One region of the Streptomyces sp. NPDC048751 genome, then DNA from elsewhere that is predicted to be linked to it. Evidence: predicted binding sites of a transcription regulator. Region 1 holds the regulator's gene; the other holds the start of a gene.
What was found. Region 1 encodes HspR, which represses chaperone genes until heat shock. Its sites were predicted from a motif close to TTGAGNNNNNNNNNCTCAA; they were not measured.

Region 1 (7,216 bases):
GGGCGACACCGACGATGCCCCAGCGGTTCATCCGCGTGTGGCCGAGGAACTCCCGCACCAGCGTCACGCTGCGCTGGTAGGGGTTGTCGGTGCGGGTGCCGGCGGGGACGGGCTGGCCGAGCTTGAAATACCTGACGAACTGGCCGATGGCGCGTGCGAGCAGCGCGACGCCGACCACGGTCAGGACCAGCGACACGATGATCGCGGCGAGTTGCATTTAGGGGCTCCTCGGGCCTGCGAGGCGTTCTACGAGCGAGATTACTAAGCGGTAACTTATGCAGTCCCTTGAGACTACCCACATTCTGCGCCGCACTGTAGTCAGCGGCGCGGTGATCTGTGCTACTGAGGCAGCCCTCACCGGCGGCGGGACGCGGCGCGCCGAGTCGGTCGTGTTATTCACCGCATATCGTTACATCCGTCTTAATTTGGTGACGTGCTCTACGGGATCGCTGCCGCCACCACCGCCCTCCTTCTCGCCGCGGTGCTCGCCGCGCTGTTCCGCGTCCCGGCCCTGCGTCTCGGGCTGGTGGACCGGCGCCGGCAGCGCCCGGTGCCGCTGTCCGGGGGAGTGGCCGTCGTGCTCGTCACCTGTCTGGTCGTGTTCGCCGGGGACTGGCTGGACACTGCCCCGCTCGACGACGAGGTCCGGGACCTGCTGATCGCGGGTGCCGCGATCGCCGTACTCGGGCTGGCCGCGGACGTGTGGCGGCTGAAGGCGCGCTTCCTTGTCGTCTGTACGGCGGTGGCGGCGGCCTGGGTGGTGCCGTACGCCGATCTCGGTGTACCGGGCGGGGTGCTGGCCGCCGGCTGGGTCACCTTCGTGGCCCTCGCCTTCCGGTCCCTGGACCACGCCGACGGGCTCGCGGGCACCGTGGGGGTCCTCACCGCGTTCGGGGTGGCGGCCTGTGCCGCCGCCGAGGTGATGGACGGGCTCGCGGGGCTGCTCAGTGTGCTGGCCGCCGCCCTCACCGGGTTCCTGCTGCACAACTGGCCTCCCGCGCGGGTGGCGTTCGGGGGCTGCGGGTCGCTCTTCGCGGGGTTCCTGCTCGCGGTGGTGGCGGTGACCGTCCGCGCGGGGCACGGGCTGGGTGTGAACCTCGGGGTGCTGTTCGCGCTCACCGCCGTCGCCGGGGCCGACGTCGCCCTGGTCGTGCTGTCCCGGCGGCTGGCCGGGCGGCCGCTGCCGCGCCGGGCGCCGGACCATCTCGCGCACCGGCTGCGGCGGCTCGGGCTCAGCGGGCAGGGGGCGGCGGTGTTGCTCGGGATGCTGGCCTTCGCGGGGGTACTCGTCGGGGTCCTCGTGCATCTGGGGTGGTGGGGCGCGCAGGCGCTGTGGTGGGTGGCGGGCGTGACCCCGGCGGTCGTCCTGGGGTTGACGAGGGTGCCGGTGGGGCACGCGCGTGTGCGGCGGCCGGTCGGGCCGAAGCAGATGTCGACGCGGATGTCTGCGCAGGCGTCGGCGCAGGCGTCGAGGCAGGCGTCGGTGCAGACGTCGACGCGGATGCCGGTGCGGATTTCCTCGCAGGCACAGGCGTCGCCGCAGGTCAGGCCGCAGTTGCGTGTAAGGAACGGATAAGACTTGAGTCGGTACGACTCAGGTCTGTTGACCGCACGGGGACGGTCATGCACACTTGAGTCCGTTCCACTCAAGTCAGCTGGAGGAAGATCACCATGGCACGTGCGGTCGGCATCGACCTGGGCACGACTAACTCCGTCGTCAGCGTTCTGGAGGGCGGCGAGCCCACCGTCATCACCAACGCCGAGGGTGCCAGGACCACGCCGTCCGTCGTCGCCTTCGCCAAGAACGGCGAGGTGCTGGTCGGCGAGGTGGCCAAGCGCCAGGCGGTCACCAACGTGGACCGGACCATCCGCTCCGTGAAGCGCCACATGGGCACCGACTGGAAGATCGAGCTCGACGGGAAGCCCTTCAACCCGCAGCAGATCTCCGCCTTCATCCTGCAGAAGCTGAAGCGGGACGCCGAGTCCTACCTGGGCGAGAAGGTGACCGACGCGGTCATCACCGTCCCGGCGTACTTCAACGACTCCGAGCGTCAGGCGACGAAGGAAGCCGGTGAGATCGCCGGTCTCAACGTCCTGCGCATCGTCAACGAGCCCACCGCGGCCGCGCTCGCGTACGGCCTCGACAAGGACGACCAGACGATCCTCGTCTTCGACCTCGGTGGCGGCACCTTCGACGTGTCCCTCCTGGAGATCGGCGACGGCGTCGTCGAGGTGAAGGCCACCAACGGCGACAACCACCTCGGTGGTGACGACTGGGACCAGCGTGTCGTCGACTACCTGGTCAAGCAGTTCGCCAGCGGCCACGGCGTGGACCTCGGCAAGGACAAGATGGCCCTCCAGCGCCTCCGTGAGGCCGCCGAGAAGGCCAAGATCGAGCTGTCCTCCTCCACCGAGACCTCGATCAACCTGCCGTACATCACCGCGTCCGCCGAGGGCCCGCTGCACCTGGACGAGAAGCTCACGCGCGCCCAGTTCCAGCAGCTGACGGCCGACCTGCTGGAGCGCTGCAAGACGCCGTTCCACAACGTCATCAAGGACGCCGGCATCTCCATCAACGAGATCGACCACGTCGTCCTCGTCGGTGGCTCCACCCGTATGCCCGCCGTCGCCGAGCTCGTCAAGGAGCTGACCGGCGGCAAGGAGGCCAACAAGGGTGTGAACCCGGACGAGGTCGTCGCCATCGGCGCCTCGCTCCAGGCCGGTGTCCTCAAGGGTGAGGTCAAGGACGTCCTGCTGCTCGACGTCACCCCGCTGTCCCTCGGCATCGAGACCAAGGGCGGCATCATGACCAAGCTGATCGAGCGCAACACCACGATCCCGACGAAGCGCTCCGAGATCTTCACCACGGCCGAGGACAACCAGCCGTCCGTGCAGATCCAGGTCTACCAGGGCGAGCGCGAGATCGCGGCCTACAACAAGAAGCTCGGCATGTTCGAGCTGACCGGTCTGCCGCCGGCGCCCCGTGGCGTCCCGCAGATCGAGGTGTCCTTCGACATCGACGCCAACGGCATCATGCACGTCACGGCGAAGGACCTCGGCACCGGCAAGGAGCAGAAGATGACCGTCACCGGCGGCTCCTCGCTGCCGAAGGACGAGGTCAACCGGATGCGCGAAGAGGCCGAGAAGTACGCGGAGGAGGACCACGCCCGCCGCGAGGCCGCCGAGGCGCGCAACCAGGGCGAGCAGCTCGTCTACCAGACCGAGAAGTTCCTCAAGGACAACGAGGACAAGGTCCCGGCCGACATCAAGACCGAGGTCGAGGAGGCCGTCGCCGAGCTGAAGGAGAAGCTCAAGGGCGAGTCCGCCGAGGGCGACAACACAGCTGAGATCCGCACCGCCACGGAGAAGGTCGCGGCCGTCTCCCAGAAGCTGGGCCAGGCCATGTACGCCGACGCCCAGGCCTCGCAGGCCGCGGGTGGTCCGGAAGGCGCCACCGCCGGTGGTGCCAAGGCCGACGACGACGTCGTCGACGCCGAGATCGTGGACGACGAGCGCAAGGACGGTGCCGCGTGACGGAGGAGACCCCGGGCTTCGAGGAGAAGCCCGACGTCCCCTCCGGCGCCACCCCTGAAGACGCCGAGCCGAAGGCCGCCGCTTCCGACGAGGGGGCGGCCCCGGCCGGGGACGCGAACCAGACAGCCGGGCTGGTGGCCCAGCTGGACCAGGTGCGCACCGCGCTCGGTGAGCGCACCGCGGACCTCCAGCGCCTCCAGGCCGAGTACCAGAACTACCGCCGCCGGGTCGAGCGCGACCGGATCGCGGTCAAGGAGATCGCCATCGCGAACCTCCTGACCGAGCTCCTGCCCGTGCTCGACGACATCGGCCGCGCGCGGGAGCACGGCGAACTCGTCGGCGGCTTCAAGTCCGTCGGTGAGTCGCTCGAGACCGTCGCGGCGAAGCTGGGCCTGCAGCAGTTCGGCAAGGAGGGCGAGCCCTTCGACCCGACGATCCACGAGGCGCTGATGCACAGCTACGCGCCGGACGTCACCGAGACGACGTGCGTGGCGATTCTGCAGCCCGGGTATCGGATCGGCGAGCGCACCATCCGCCCCGCGCGGGTGGCCGTGGCCGAGCCGCAGCCGGGGGCGCAGACGGTCAAGGCCGAGGGGTCCGACGAGAAGGCGGACGGCGACGACAAGGAGAACGGTGGCCCGGACGAGGGCTGACGTTGAACTGACGAGACACTCGATCAGGAAGGAGGGGCGTCGAGGATGAGCACCAAGGACTTCATCGAGAAGGACTACTACAAGGTCCTCGGCGTCCCCAAGGACGCCACCGAGGCCGAGATCAAGAAGGCGTACCGCAAGCTCGCCCGCGAGTACCACCCGGACGCCAACAAGGGAAACGTCAAAGCTGAGGAGCGCTTCAAGGAGATCTCCGAGGCGAACGACATCCTCGGTGACCCCAAGAAGCGCAAGGAGTACGACGAGGCGCGCGCCCTCTTCGGCAACGGCGGGTTCCGCCCGGGGCCGGGCGCGGGCGGCGGCTCCTTCAACTTCGACCTGGGCGACCTCTTCGGAGGCGGCGCCCAGGGCGGCGGGGGTTCCGGAGGCTTCGGCGGCGGAATCGGTGACGTCTTCGGGGGCCTGTTCAACCGTGGCGGCACCACGGGCACCGGCACGCGGACCCAGCCGCGGCGCGGCCAGGACATCGAGTCCGAGGTCACCCTCAGCTTCACCGAGGCGATCGAGGGCGCGACGGTCCCGCTGCGGATGTCCTCGCAGTCACCGTGCAAGGCCTGTTCGGGCACCGGCGACAAGAACGGCACACCGCGCGTGTGCCCGACCTGCGTCGGCACCGGTCAGGTGGCGCGCGGCAGCGGCGGTGGCTTCTCGCTCACCGACCCGTGCCCCGACTGCAAGGGCCGCGGCCTGATCGCCGAGCACCCCTGCCCCGACTGCAAGGGCAGCGGCCGCGCCAAGTCGTCCCGCACGATGCAGGTCCGCATCCCCGCGGGCGTCACGGACGGCCAGCGCATCCGCCTGCGCGGCAAGGGCGCACCGGGCGAGCGCGGCGGCCCGGCCGGCGACCTGTACGTCGTCGTCCACGTCAGTGCCCACCCGGTGTTCGGCCGCCGGGACGACAACCTCACGGTGACCGTCCCGGTGACGTTCACGGAGGCGGCGCTGGGCGGCGAGGTCCGTGTCCCCACCCTGGGCGGGCCTCCGGTCACCCTGAAGCTGCCGCCGGGCACGCCCAACGGCCGCACCATGCGCGCCCGGGGCAAGGGCGCGGTCCGCAAGGACGGCACCCGCGGCGACCTCCTGGTCACCGTCGAGGTGAGTGTCCCGAAGGACCTGGCGGGGAAGGCTCGTGACGCACTCGAGGCGTATCGCGAGGCGACCGCGGACGAGGATCCGCGGGCGGAGTTGTTCGAGGCCGCGAAGGGAGCTTGATGGAGATGGACGGTCGTCGACGCAACCCGTATGAACTGACCGAGGAGACCCCGGTCTACGTCATCTCGGTGGCGGCCCAGCTCTCCGGCCTGCACCCGCAGACCCTGCGCCAGTACGACCGCCTGGGCCTGGTCTCCCCGGACCGCACCCCGGGCCGGGGCCGCCGCTACTCGGCCCGCGACATCGAACTGCTGCGTACTGTCCAGCAGTTGTCGCAGGACGAGGGCATCAACTTGGCCGGCATCAAGCGCATCATCGAACTGGAGAACCAGGTCGCGGCGCTGCAGTCCCGCGTCGCGGAGATGCAGGCCGCCCTGGACGGCGCCGCCGCGGCAATGCAGCAGCGGGAGGCGGCGGTGCACGCGTCCTACCGCCGGGACCTGGTGCCGTACCAGGAGGTCCAGCAGACCAGTGCGCTGGTGGTCTGGCGGCCCAAGCGGCAGCAGGCCGACTGACCGCTGTACCGGTCAGCGATGTGAGGGGCCCGGAGGTTCGGTCGAACCTCCGGGCCCCTCTTTCGCGTGCGCGTCAGTCGGAGGGCGCCGTTGCCGCCCAGCCGTCCGCCGGCAGGGACTCGGTGCCGTCCCCGGCCACGGCCGTCACCCAGTAGTAGGAGGTCGTGCCGCGCTTCGCGCCGGTGTCGTAGTACTCGAAGGCCCCGCTGCCGCGTTCGGCGATCTTCTCGTAGGTGGCGGTGGCGGGGTTCCAGCGGTAGACGCGGTAGCCGCCCGCCTGCTCGGGCGCGTCCTCGGCGAGCCCGCTCCACGAGAGGTGGTTGCCCTCGTCGCCCTCCGCCTCCAGCACGCTGAGGTGCAGCGGCGACCCCTCGGGCGTCCGCACGCTCGGTGTCGTGTCGAGCTCGGTCGCGGTGACGGTGCGCGCGGTGCCGGTCCACTTGAAGGAGGAGTTTCCGGCGGCGTCGACGGCGTCGACGAAGAAGCAGACCTCGTCGCCGTCGGGGTGGGTGGTGTACGCGTACGAGGTGGTGTCGGCGAACAGGTACTTCGTCGCGCTGCCGGCGCAGACCTGTTCGTCGCCCTCGTCGCCCCAGAGTTCGCCCTTGTAGACGACGTACCTGCTGAGGTCGGCCGCCGGGTTGGCGTCCCAGTTCAGTTTGAAGCCGTACTGGGTCGGGGTGACGGTCAGGCCCGTGACGGCGGGCGGCGGGGTGAGGTCCCTGCGCGTGCCGCTGACGGCGACGGACCGGGCGGACTCGTTGCCCGCCGCGTCGACAGCCGTCACGCGGTAGTAGTAGGTCGTGGCCCCCGCGGCCGAGGTGTCGAGGTACGAGAGTCGGCTGGTGCTGCCGACCCTGGTGTACGTGCCGTCCGCGCTCGCCGCCCGGTAGACGCGGTACGTCGCCGCGCCCGTGCTCCCGCTCCAGGTGATCCGCAGGCCGTCCGCCTCGGAGGTGGTGGTCGGACCCGCGGGCGTGGCGGGCGGTGTCCTGTCGACGGTGGTGACGAGTTGGTCGGCGGTGCCGCCGGACTCGTTGCCCGCCTTGTCGTAGGCGCGGACCTCGTAGTAGTACGTCTCTCCCGTCCGCGGCAGGGCCGTGTCGGTGTACGACGTGGCGGCGGTCCTGGCGAGGGGAGTGCCGTCGAAGGAGGCGCCCTTGAGCCGCCGGTAGATCCGGTACCCCGCGAGGTCCATCTCCTGGTTCTTGGCCCAGGTGAGTCCGGCCCTGCCGCTGGTGGCGTCGTACGTCACGGCGGTGCCCGTGGGGACGAGCGGCTTGATCTTGTCGACGGTCGCCGTAGTGCGGGGCGTGTAGGCGAACTTGACGTTCGCGTTGCCCG
Region 2 (7,216 bases), on a different contig from region 1:
CGCCGCCACGCCTTCCCGGAGCGCAGCATTCCGCCTCAAACCGGGCGCCTGACCTGCTTCGGTGCGCCCGTACGGCGTCCGATGCCGACCTTTTGCGGACCTTGTGCAGACCTCGTGCAGACTGGCCGGATGCGAACGGAACTTGTGTCGGAGCCCGGCGTCAGGGCGTGCCCCAACGAGGACTTCGCGAGTGTCGGACTGCCCGCCTCCGGACAGGGCGGTTCGCTCGTCGTCCTCGACGGTGTGACGCCGCCGTCGAGCGGAACGGGCTGTCTGCATTCGGTCCCCTGGTACACAGCGCGCCTCGGTGGGGCGTTGACCGAACTGACCGTTTCACTCACGGATGTTCCTCTGTCCGACGCCCTGGCTCGCGCCATCGCGCGTACCTCCGAAGCACACGCCAAAACCTGTGACCTTTCTCACCCACGCACCCCACAGGCCACCGTGGCCGTCGCCCGCTGGTCCCCGGACACCGTCGAGTACCTCGTCCTGTCCGACGCGGCCCTGCTGCTGGAGTCCCCCGACGGCCTGATCAGGCCGGTCCTCGACGACCGCCTGTCCCGGCTGCCCCGCTCGGCCCTGCGCTCGGACGCCGTGATCGACGCCACGCTCCGCAACAAGGAGGGCGGGTTCTTCACGGCGGCCGCGGATCCCGCGGTGGCCGGCCGAGCGGTCACCGGTGTCCTGCCCCGCGCCGAGGTCCGCGCCCTGGCCGGCCTGTCGGACGGCGCGACGCGCTGGGTGGAGACGTTCCGCGAGGGCGACTGGACGGACCTGTTCACCTTCGTCCGCAAGGAGGGCGCGGGCGCCCTGGTGGACCGGGTACGGGCACTGGAGCGGGCCGACCGTGAGGAGCGGGCGTTCCTGGGCCGGGCCAAGACCCACGACGACGCGAGCGTGGTGTACGTCGAGCTGTGAGCCGGCGCCGGGGGAAGCCCGCCCGGTGGGCTACCTCTGGGCTACCTCTCCATGCCCCGGTTCAGCTCGTGCAGCAGCCGGGCCAGTTCCGCGACCTCGCCGCGGTCCCAGTGGGAAAGCTTGCTGACGTAGCGGGCGCGGCGGGCCTCGCGGACCTTGCCGACCCGGGAGCGGCCCTCCGGGGTGAGGTCGACCAGCCAGGCCCGCCCGTCGGCCGGGTCGGGCTCGCGGGTCACCAGGCCGAGCTCCTCCAGGGCGCGCAGCTGGCGGGACATGGTCGCCTTGCCGACGCCGATGTAGCTGGCGAGTTCCGTGGCGCGCTGGCGTCCGCACTCCTCCAGCCGGACGAGCAGCCCGTACGCGGCGGACTCCAGGTCCGGGTGGACCTCGCGGGCCATCTCACCCTGGCTGGCCCGGGCACGCCGCAGCAGGACGGTCAGCTCCCGTTCCAGGGACAGGAACTCCTGGTCCACGTTCGCGTCCACGTTTGCGTCCTCGTGCACGTCAGCACCCCTGATCCGGTTTCCCGCTCTTCCGCGAAATCCTGCCGCACCCAGGACCTGTCCGGTCGCCGTCGCGGCTCCGCCAGTATTTCGCAGGAGTGGACCAATGGCGGCGCACGGGCCCGTTCACCCGCTCGGGCGGGCACGGCAGGGCCCGGGTCTCCCTCACGGGGCCCGGGCTCCGCCTCATCCGGGGGCGTCCGTCACGCCGCCACCGGAACCTCCGGCGCCGCGCCGTTCGTGACCGGGGCCAGCGCCAGCTCCAGGACCTGGCGGACGTCCGTGACGGTGTGGACGTCGAGCTTCTCCAGGACCTCCGCCGGGACGTCGTCCAGGTCGGGCTCGTTGCGCTTGGGGATGATCACGGTGGTGACCCCGGCCCGGTGCGCGGCGAGCAGCTTCTGCTTCACCCCGCCGATGGGCAGGACCCGGCCGGTCAGCGAGACCTCGCCGGTCATGGCGACGTCCGTACGGACCAGGCGGCCGGAGAGCAGCGAGGCCAGCGCGGTCGTCATCGTGATGCCGGCGCTCGGACCGTCCTTCGGGACCGCGCCCGCCGGGAAGTGGATGTGCACGCCCCGGTCCTTCAGGTCACCGACCGGCAGCTCCAGCTCGGCGCCGTGCGAGCGCAGGAAGCTCAGCGCGATCTGCGCCGACTCCTTCATCACGTCGCCCAGCTGGCCCGTCAGCGTCAGTCCCGACGCGCCCGTCTCGGGGTCGGCCAGCGACGCCTCGACGTACAGCACGTCACCGCCCGCCCCGGTCACCGCGAGGCCCGTCGCCACGCCCGGCACCGACGTCCGCCGCTCGGCCGGGTCCTGGGCGGACTCCGGCACATGGTGCGGTCGGCCGATCAGGGCGCGCAGGTCGCCGTCCGTGATGGTGAACGGCAGCTTGCGCTCGCCGAGTTCGTGCTGGGCCGCGACCTTGCGCAGCAGCCTCGCGATGGACCGCTCCAGGTTGCGCACACCCGCCTCACGCGTGTACTCGCCGGCCAGCTTGCGCAGCGCGCCCTCGTCGAGGGTCACCTCGTCCCTGTCCAGGCCCGCCCGCTCCAGCTGACGCGGGAGCAGGTGGTCGCGGGCGATGACGACCTTCTCGTCCTCGGTGTAGCCGTCGAGGCGGACCAGCTCCATACGGTCGAGCAGGGCCTCCGGGATGGCCTCCAGGACGTTGGCGGTGGCGAGGAAGACGACGTCGCTGAGGTCGAGTTCGACCTCCAGGTAGTGGTCGCGGAAGGTGTGGTTCTGCGCCGGGTCGAGGACCTCGAGCAGGGCCGCGGCCGGGTCGCCCCGGAAGTCCGACCCCACCTTGTCGATCTCGTCGAGGAGCACGACCGGGTTCATGGACCCGGCCTCCTTGATCGCGCGCACGATCCGGCCGGGCAGCGCGCCGACGTACGTACGCCGGTGGCCGCGGATCTCGGCCTCGTCGCGCACGCCGCCGAGGGCGACGCGGACGAACTTGCGGCCCATGGCGTGGGCCACGCTTTCGCCGAGACTCGTCTTTCCGACACCCGGAGGGCCTACGAGCGCCAGCACGGCACCGCCGCGCCGCCCTCCGACGACACCCAGCCCACGGTCGCCGCGCCGCTTGCGCACCGCCAGGTACTCGGTGATCCGCTCCTTCACGTCCTCAAGACCCGCGTGCTCGGCGTCGAGCACCGCCTTGGCGCCCTGGATGTCGTAGGCGTCCTCGGTGCGCTCGTTCCAGGGCAGCTCCAGGACGGTGTCGAGCCAGGTGCGGATCCAGGAGCCCTCAGGGGACTGGTCGCTGGACCGCTCCAGCTTGTCGACCTCCTTGAGGGCGGCCTCGCGGACGTTCTCGGGCAGGTCGGCGGCCTCGACGCGGGCGCGGTAGTCGTCGGACTCCTCGCCGTCGCTCTCGCCGTTGAGTTCGCGCAGTTCCTTGCGCACGGCTTCCAGCTGGCGCCGCAGGAGGAACTCGCGCTGCTGCTTGTCGACGCCCTCCTGGACGTCCTTGGCGATGGTCTCGGCGACGTCCTGCTCGGCGAGGTGGTCGCGCAGTTGCTGGGTGGCGAGCTTGAGGCGGGCCACCGGGTCGGCGGTCTCGAGCAGTTCGACCTTCTGCTCGACGGTCAGGAAGGGCGAGTAACCGGAGTTGTCGGCGAGGGCGGAGACACCGTCGATGGCCTGGACGCGGTCCACGACCTGCCAGGCGCCGCGCTTGCGCAGCCAGGCGGTGGCCAGGGCCTTGTACTCCTTGACCAGTTCGGCGACGTGGCCCGGCAGGGGTTCGGGCACGTTCTCGTCGATCCGCGTGCCCTCGACCCACAGCGCGGCGCCCGGCCCGGTCGTCCCGGCGCCGATGCGCACGCGGCCTCGGCCGCGGATCAGGGCGCCCGGGTCACCGTCGGCCAGCCGTCCGACCTGCTCGACGGTGCCGAGGACGCCGGTGCTCGCGTAGGTCCCGTCGATGCGCGGAACCAGCAGCACCTTGGGCTTGCCCGGCTCCGAGCGGGCGGCGGCCTGGGCGGCCTCCACCGCGGCACGTACATCGGCGTCACTCAGATCCAGCGGAACCACCATCCCGGGCAGCACGACCTCGTCGTCGAGCGGCAGCACGGGCAGGGTGAGCGGTGTGAACGGCGTGGACTCAGCAGCCATGATCTCCCCTTTGGCAGTCAAGTTGAGTTATGCCGACTCAATGCTTGGGGGCTTTCGAATGTTCCCCAACCCTCGTTCGCTCTGAGCGATCACCCGGCAATCGCAGGTCCGACGGTGTCCGGGACGGCCGATGCCTGTTGTCGTCTCCCCTTCAGCACCGCGAGATGGCGAATCGTTCCCTCCGCGGCATGTGGATCGACACCCGGACGGCCACGGCCGGGGCCTGCTGTACCGCAACGGCAGCGGCCGGGACGTACGGGTCACGGTCGCCTGCGGTGACGGCACGGTGAAGCGCTCGGTCATCGGCTACGAGCACGCCCTCGACGTGGCGCCGGAGCCGCCTCAGCGGCCTGCGACCCGCAGGGCCCGGACAGCGGTGTGGGCGTCGCGCCACCGCCGGACCAGCGGCCACACCGCGACGCCGATGCCCAGCGAGATCAGATGGCCCCAGTTGGTCATCGGGTCCGTGAAGGCGACGAGGTCGGAGACGAGCGTCCAGCCGACCGCGGCCAGAAGAGGCCACCGCAGCCGCGGCGTGAGCAGGCCGGCGAGGGCGCCGACACTCGTCGCGACACCGAAGCTGACGCCGTAGTCGAGGCGGTGCAGGGAGCTCTCGGGCAGGTGACCGACGAGCACCGCGATGCCCACCGGAACCTCGGTGGCGAGGGTGGCCAGGACGTGCCCCAGCAGGAAGACGGCGGCCGTGCGCGCACCGCCGATCCGCCGCTCCAGCACGGTCAGGACGAGGAGGAGCCCGATCGCGTACGGCGAGAGGACCCCGCCCGCGATCCACATCGCGCTCCCCACCAGCACCAGCACCGGCGTGCGCACCAGGTGCACCACATCCGTACTGGACCCCTGGTAGAGGGCGTGCACGAGTGCGGGACCGGCGTGTGCGGCGACAAGTGAGGTGACGGCGAGAACGGCGACGTAGGCGAAGGTGAACGGGGTGCCGGTGGGGGTCGGCAGCAGGCGCCACGGACGCGGGACACGACGGACACGGACGCGCGGCGCCTCGGACGGGACGACAGCGACCGTGCGGGGCAGGGCGGTCGCACTCCCCACCGGTCCGCGCTGGCTCGGTATGCCGTCCAAGCGGGGCTGGGGCGCGGGCGTCGACGCGTCGGCCCGCACAGTCCGTTCCAAGGTGAAGCGCTCCTTCCGTTCGCCCCACCACCCTTCGCGCCGCACGAACCGCCTGTCTGTGACCGACGCCACCCGGAGGCCGATTCACAGCGAGTTCCCAGCCCGCGCTCACCAGCGTCTTAATTCCTTCAACGGTCCGTCACATCGGTGTCAGGATGAGCGCATGCCCACCGCTTACGACATTCCCGAAGTGCTGGACCGTCGTGAGGGCCCGTACGGCGAGGTCGTACTGCGCCGGCACGGCGAGCTGCTCCAGATCATCGCCAACGGCTGCTTCCTGATGGACACCTCCGACGGCCGCTCGGAACGTCTACTCGTCGACGCCGCCCTGAACGCCCTGGACGGACGGGCCGCACCGCATGTCCTGATCGGCGGGCTAGGCGTCGGCTTCTCCCTCGCCCATGCCGCCGCCGACCCCCGTTGGGGACGGATCACGGTCGTCGAGCGTGAGCCCGCCGTCATCGACTGGCACCGCTCCGGCCCCCTGTCCGCGCTGTCCCGCGACGCCCTCGCCGACCTGCGCACGGAGATCGTCGAAGCGGACCTGCTCGATTTCGTCAATGAGAGATGCGACACGTACGACGCGCTGTGCCTGGACATCGACAACGGGCCCGACTGGACCGTCACCGACGGCAACCACGGGCTGTACGGTCCGGCCGGACTGGCAAGCTGCGCAAGGGCGTTGAGACCGCGCGGGGTGCTCGCGGTGTGGTCGGCACAGCCGTCGCCGGATTTCGAGGGAACCTTGAGGAATGCCGGGTTCCAACAGGTGCGTACCGAAGAGATCCCGGTTGCCCGAGGCGTTCCCGACGTCGTGCACGTTGCCGTAAACCCTGGATAGCAAAGCCACGGTGCCTCCCCGTACGCTGCTCCCCTGACGCGGATCATTCAAGCGTCAATCGCAACCATGCGCAGACCGAGGAATCACCCCACTGGTTCCGGAAAGCACACTCAGGGGCGGGCGATGGAGCAGACACACACCTCCCACAACGGCACGACGACGGCGACCCCGGGCGCGCAGCGGCGAGTCCTGGTGGTCGAGGACGACCCGACGATCGTCGACGCCATCGCAGCCCGACTGCGCGCCGAGGGATTCCTCGTGCAAACGGCGGGCGACGGTCCGGCGGCCGTCGACACCGCAGAGGCATGGCAGCCCGATCTGCTGATCCTCGACATCATGCTGCCCGGCTTCGACGGCCTGGAGGTCTGCCGTCGTGTGCAGGCCGCCCGTCCGGTGCCGGTGATGATGCTCACCGCGCGCGACGACGAGACCGACATGCTGGTCGGGCTCGGTGTCGGCGCCGACGACTACATGACCAAGCCCTTCTCGATGCGGGAGCTGGCCGCGCGCGTGCACGTCCTGCTGCGCCGCGTGGAGCGGGCCGCGCTGGCCGCGACCACCCCGCGCAGCGGGATCCTGCGGCTCGGCGAACTGGAGATCGACCACGCGCAGCGCCGGGTGCGGGTGCGCTCGGAGGACGTGCACCTCACGCCGACCGAGTTCGACCTGCTGGTCTGCCTGGCCAACACCCCGCGCGCGGTGCTCTCCCGTGAGCAGCTCCTCGCGGAGGTGTGGGACTGGGCGGACGCCTCCGGCACCCGCACGGTCGACAGCCACATCAAGGCGCTGCGCCGGAAGATCGGCGCCGAGCGCATCCGTACGGTGCACGGCGTGGGTTACGCGCTGGAGACCCCGACTCCATGAGCGACGGGCGGTCGGCCGCACGGAGGAGCCCCGGGGAGCCCTGGGGCGGCGTACGCCCGTTCTCGATCAAGACCAAGCTGGGCGCGCTCGTCGTCATCTCGGTGCTGATCACCACCGGTCTGTCGATGATCGCGGTGCACACCAAGACGGAACTGCGCTTCATCACGGTCTTCTCGATGATCGCCACACTGCTCATTACGCAGTTCGTGGCGCATTCGCTCACCGCCCCGCTCGACGAGATGAACACGGTCGCCCGGTCCATCTCGCACGGCGACTACACCCGCCGGGTGCGGGAGAACCGCTGGGACGAGCTGGGT

Region 2: the regulator HspR is predicted to act here: its motif matches at 4,071-4,089, upstream of lon (endopeptidase La).

What each region holds. Positions count from the first base shown of each region.
Region 1 covers NZ_JBICUX010000007.1:323,123-330,338, reverse strand. The annotation lists gene ACGFNV_RS23935 ((Fe-S)-binding protein) at 1-217, opposite strand, end outside; gene ACGFNV_RS23930 (MraY family glycosyltransferase) at 434-1,576, shown strand; gene dnaK (molecular chaperone DnaK) at 1,672-3,534, shown strand; gene grpE (nucleotide exchange factor GrpE) at 3,531-4,187, shown strand; gene dnaJ (molecular chaperone DnaJ) at 4,233-5,417, shown strand; gene ACGFNV_RS23910 (heat shock protein transcriptional repressor HspR) at 5,423-5,872, shown strand; gene ACGFNV_RS23905 (fibronectin type III domain-containing protein) at 5,946-7,216, opposite strand, start outside.
Region 2 covers NZ_JBICUX010000002.1:168,859-176,074, forward strand. The annotation lists gene ACGFNV_RS07640 (hypothetical protein) at 130-918, shown strand; gene ACGFNV_RS07645 (MarR family winged helix-turn-helix transcriptional regulator) at 960-1,421, opposite strand; gene lon (endopeptidase La) at 1,625-4,048, opposite strand; gene ACGFNV_RS07655 (rhomboid-like protein) at 4,391-5,194, opposite strand; gene ACGFNV_RS07660 (spermidine synthase) at 5,358-6,035, shown strand; gene ACGFNV_RS07665 (response regulator transcription factor) at 6,159-6,899, shown strand; gene ACGFNV_RS07670 (ATP-binding protein) at 6,896-7,216, shown strand, end outside.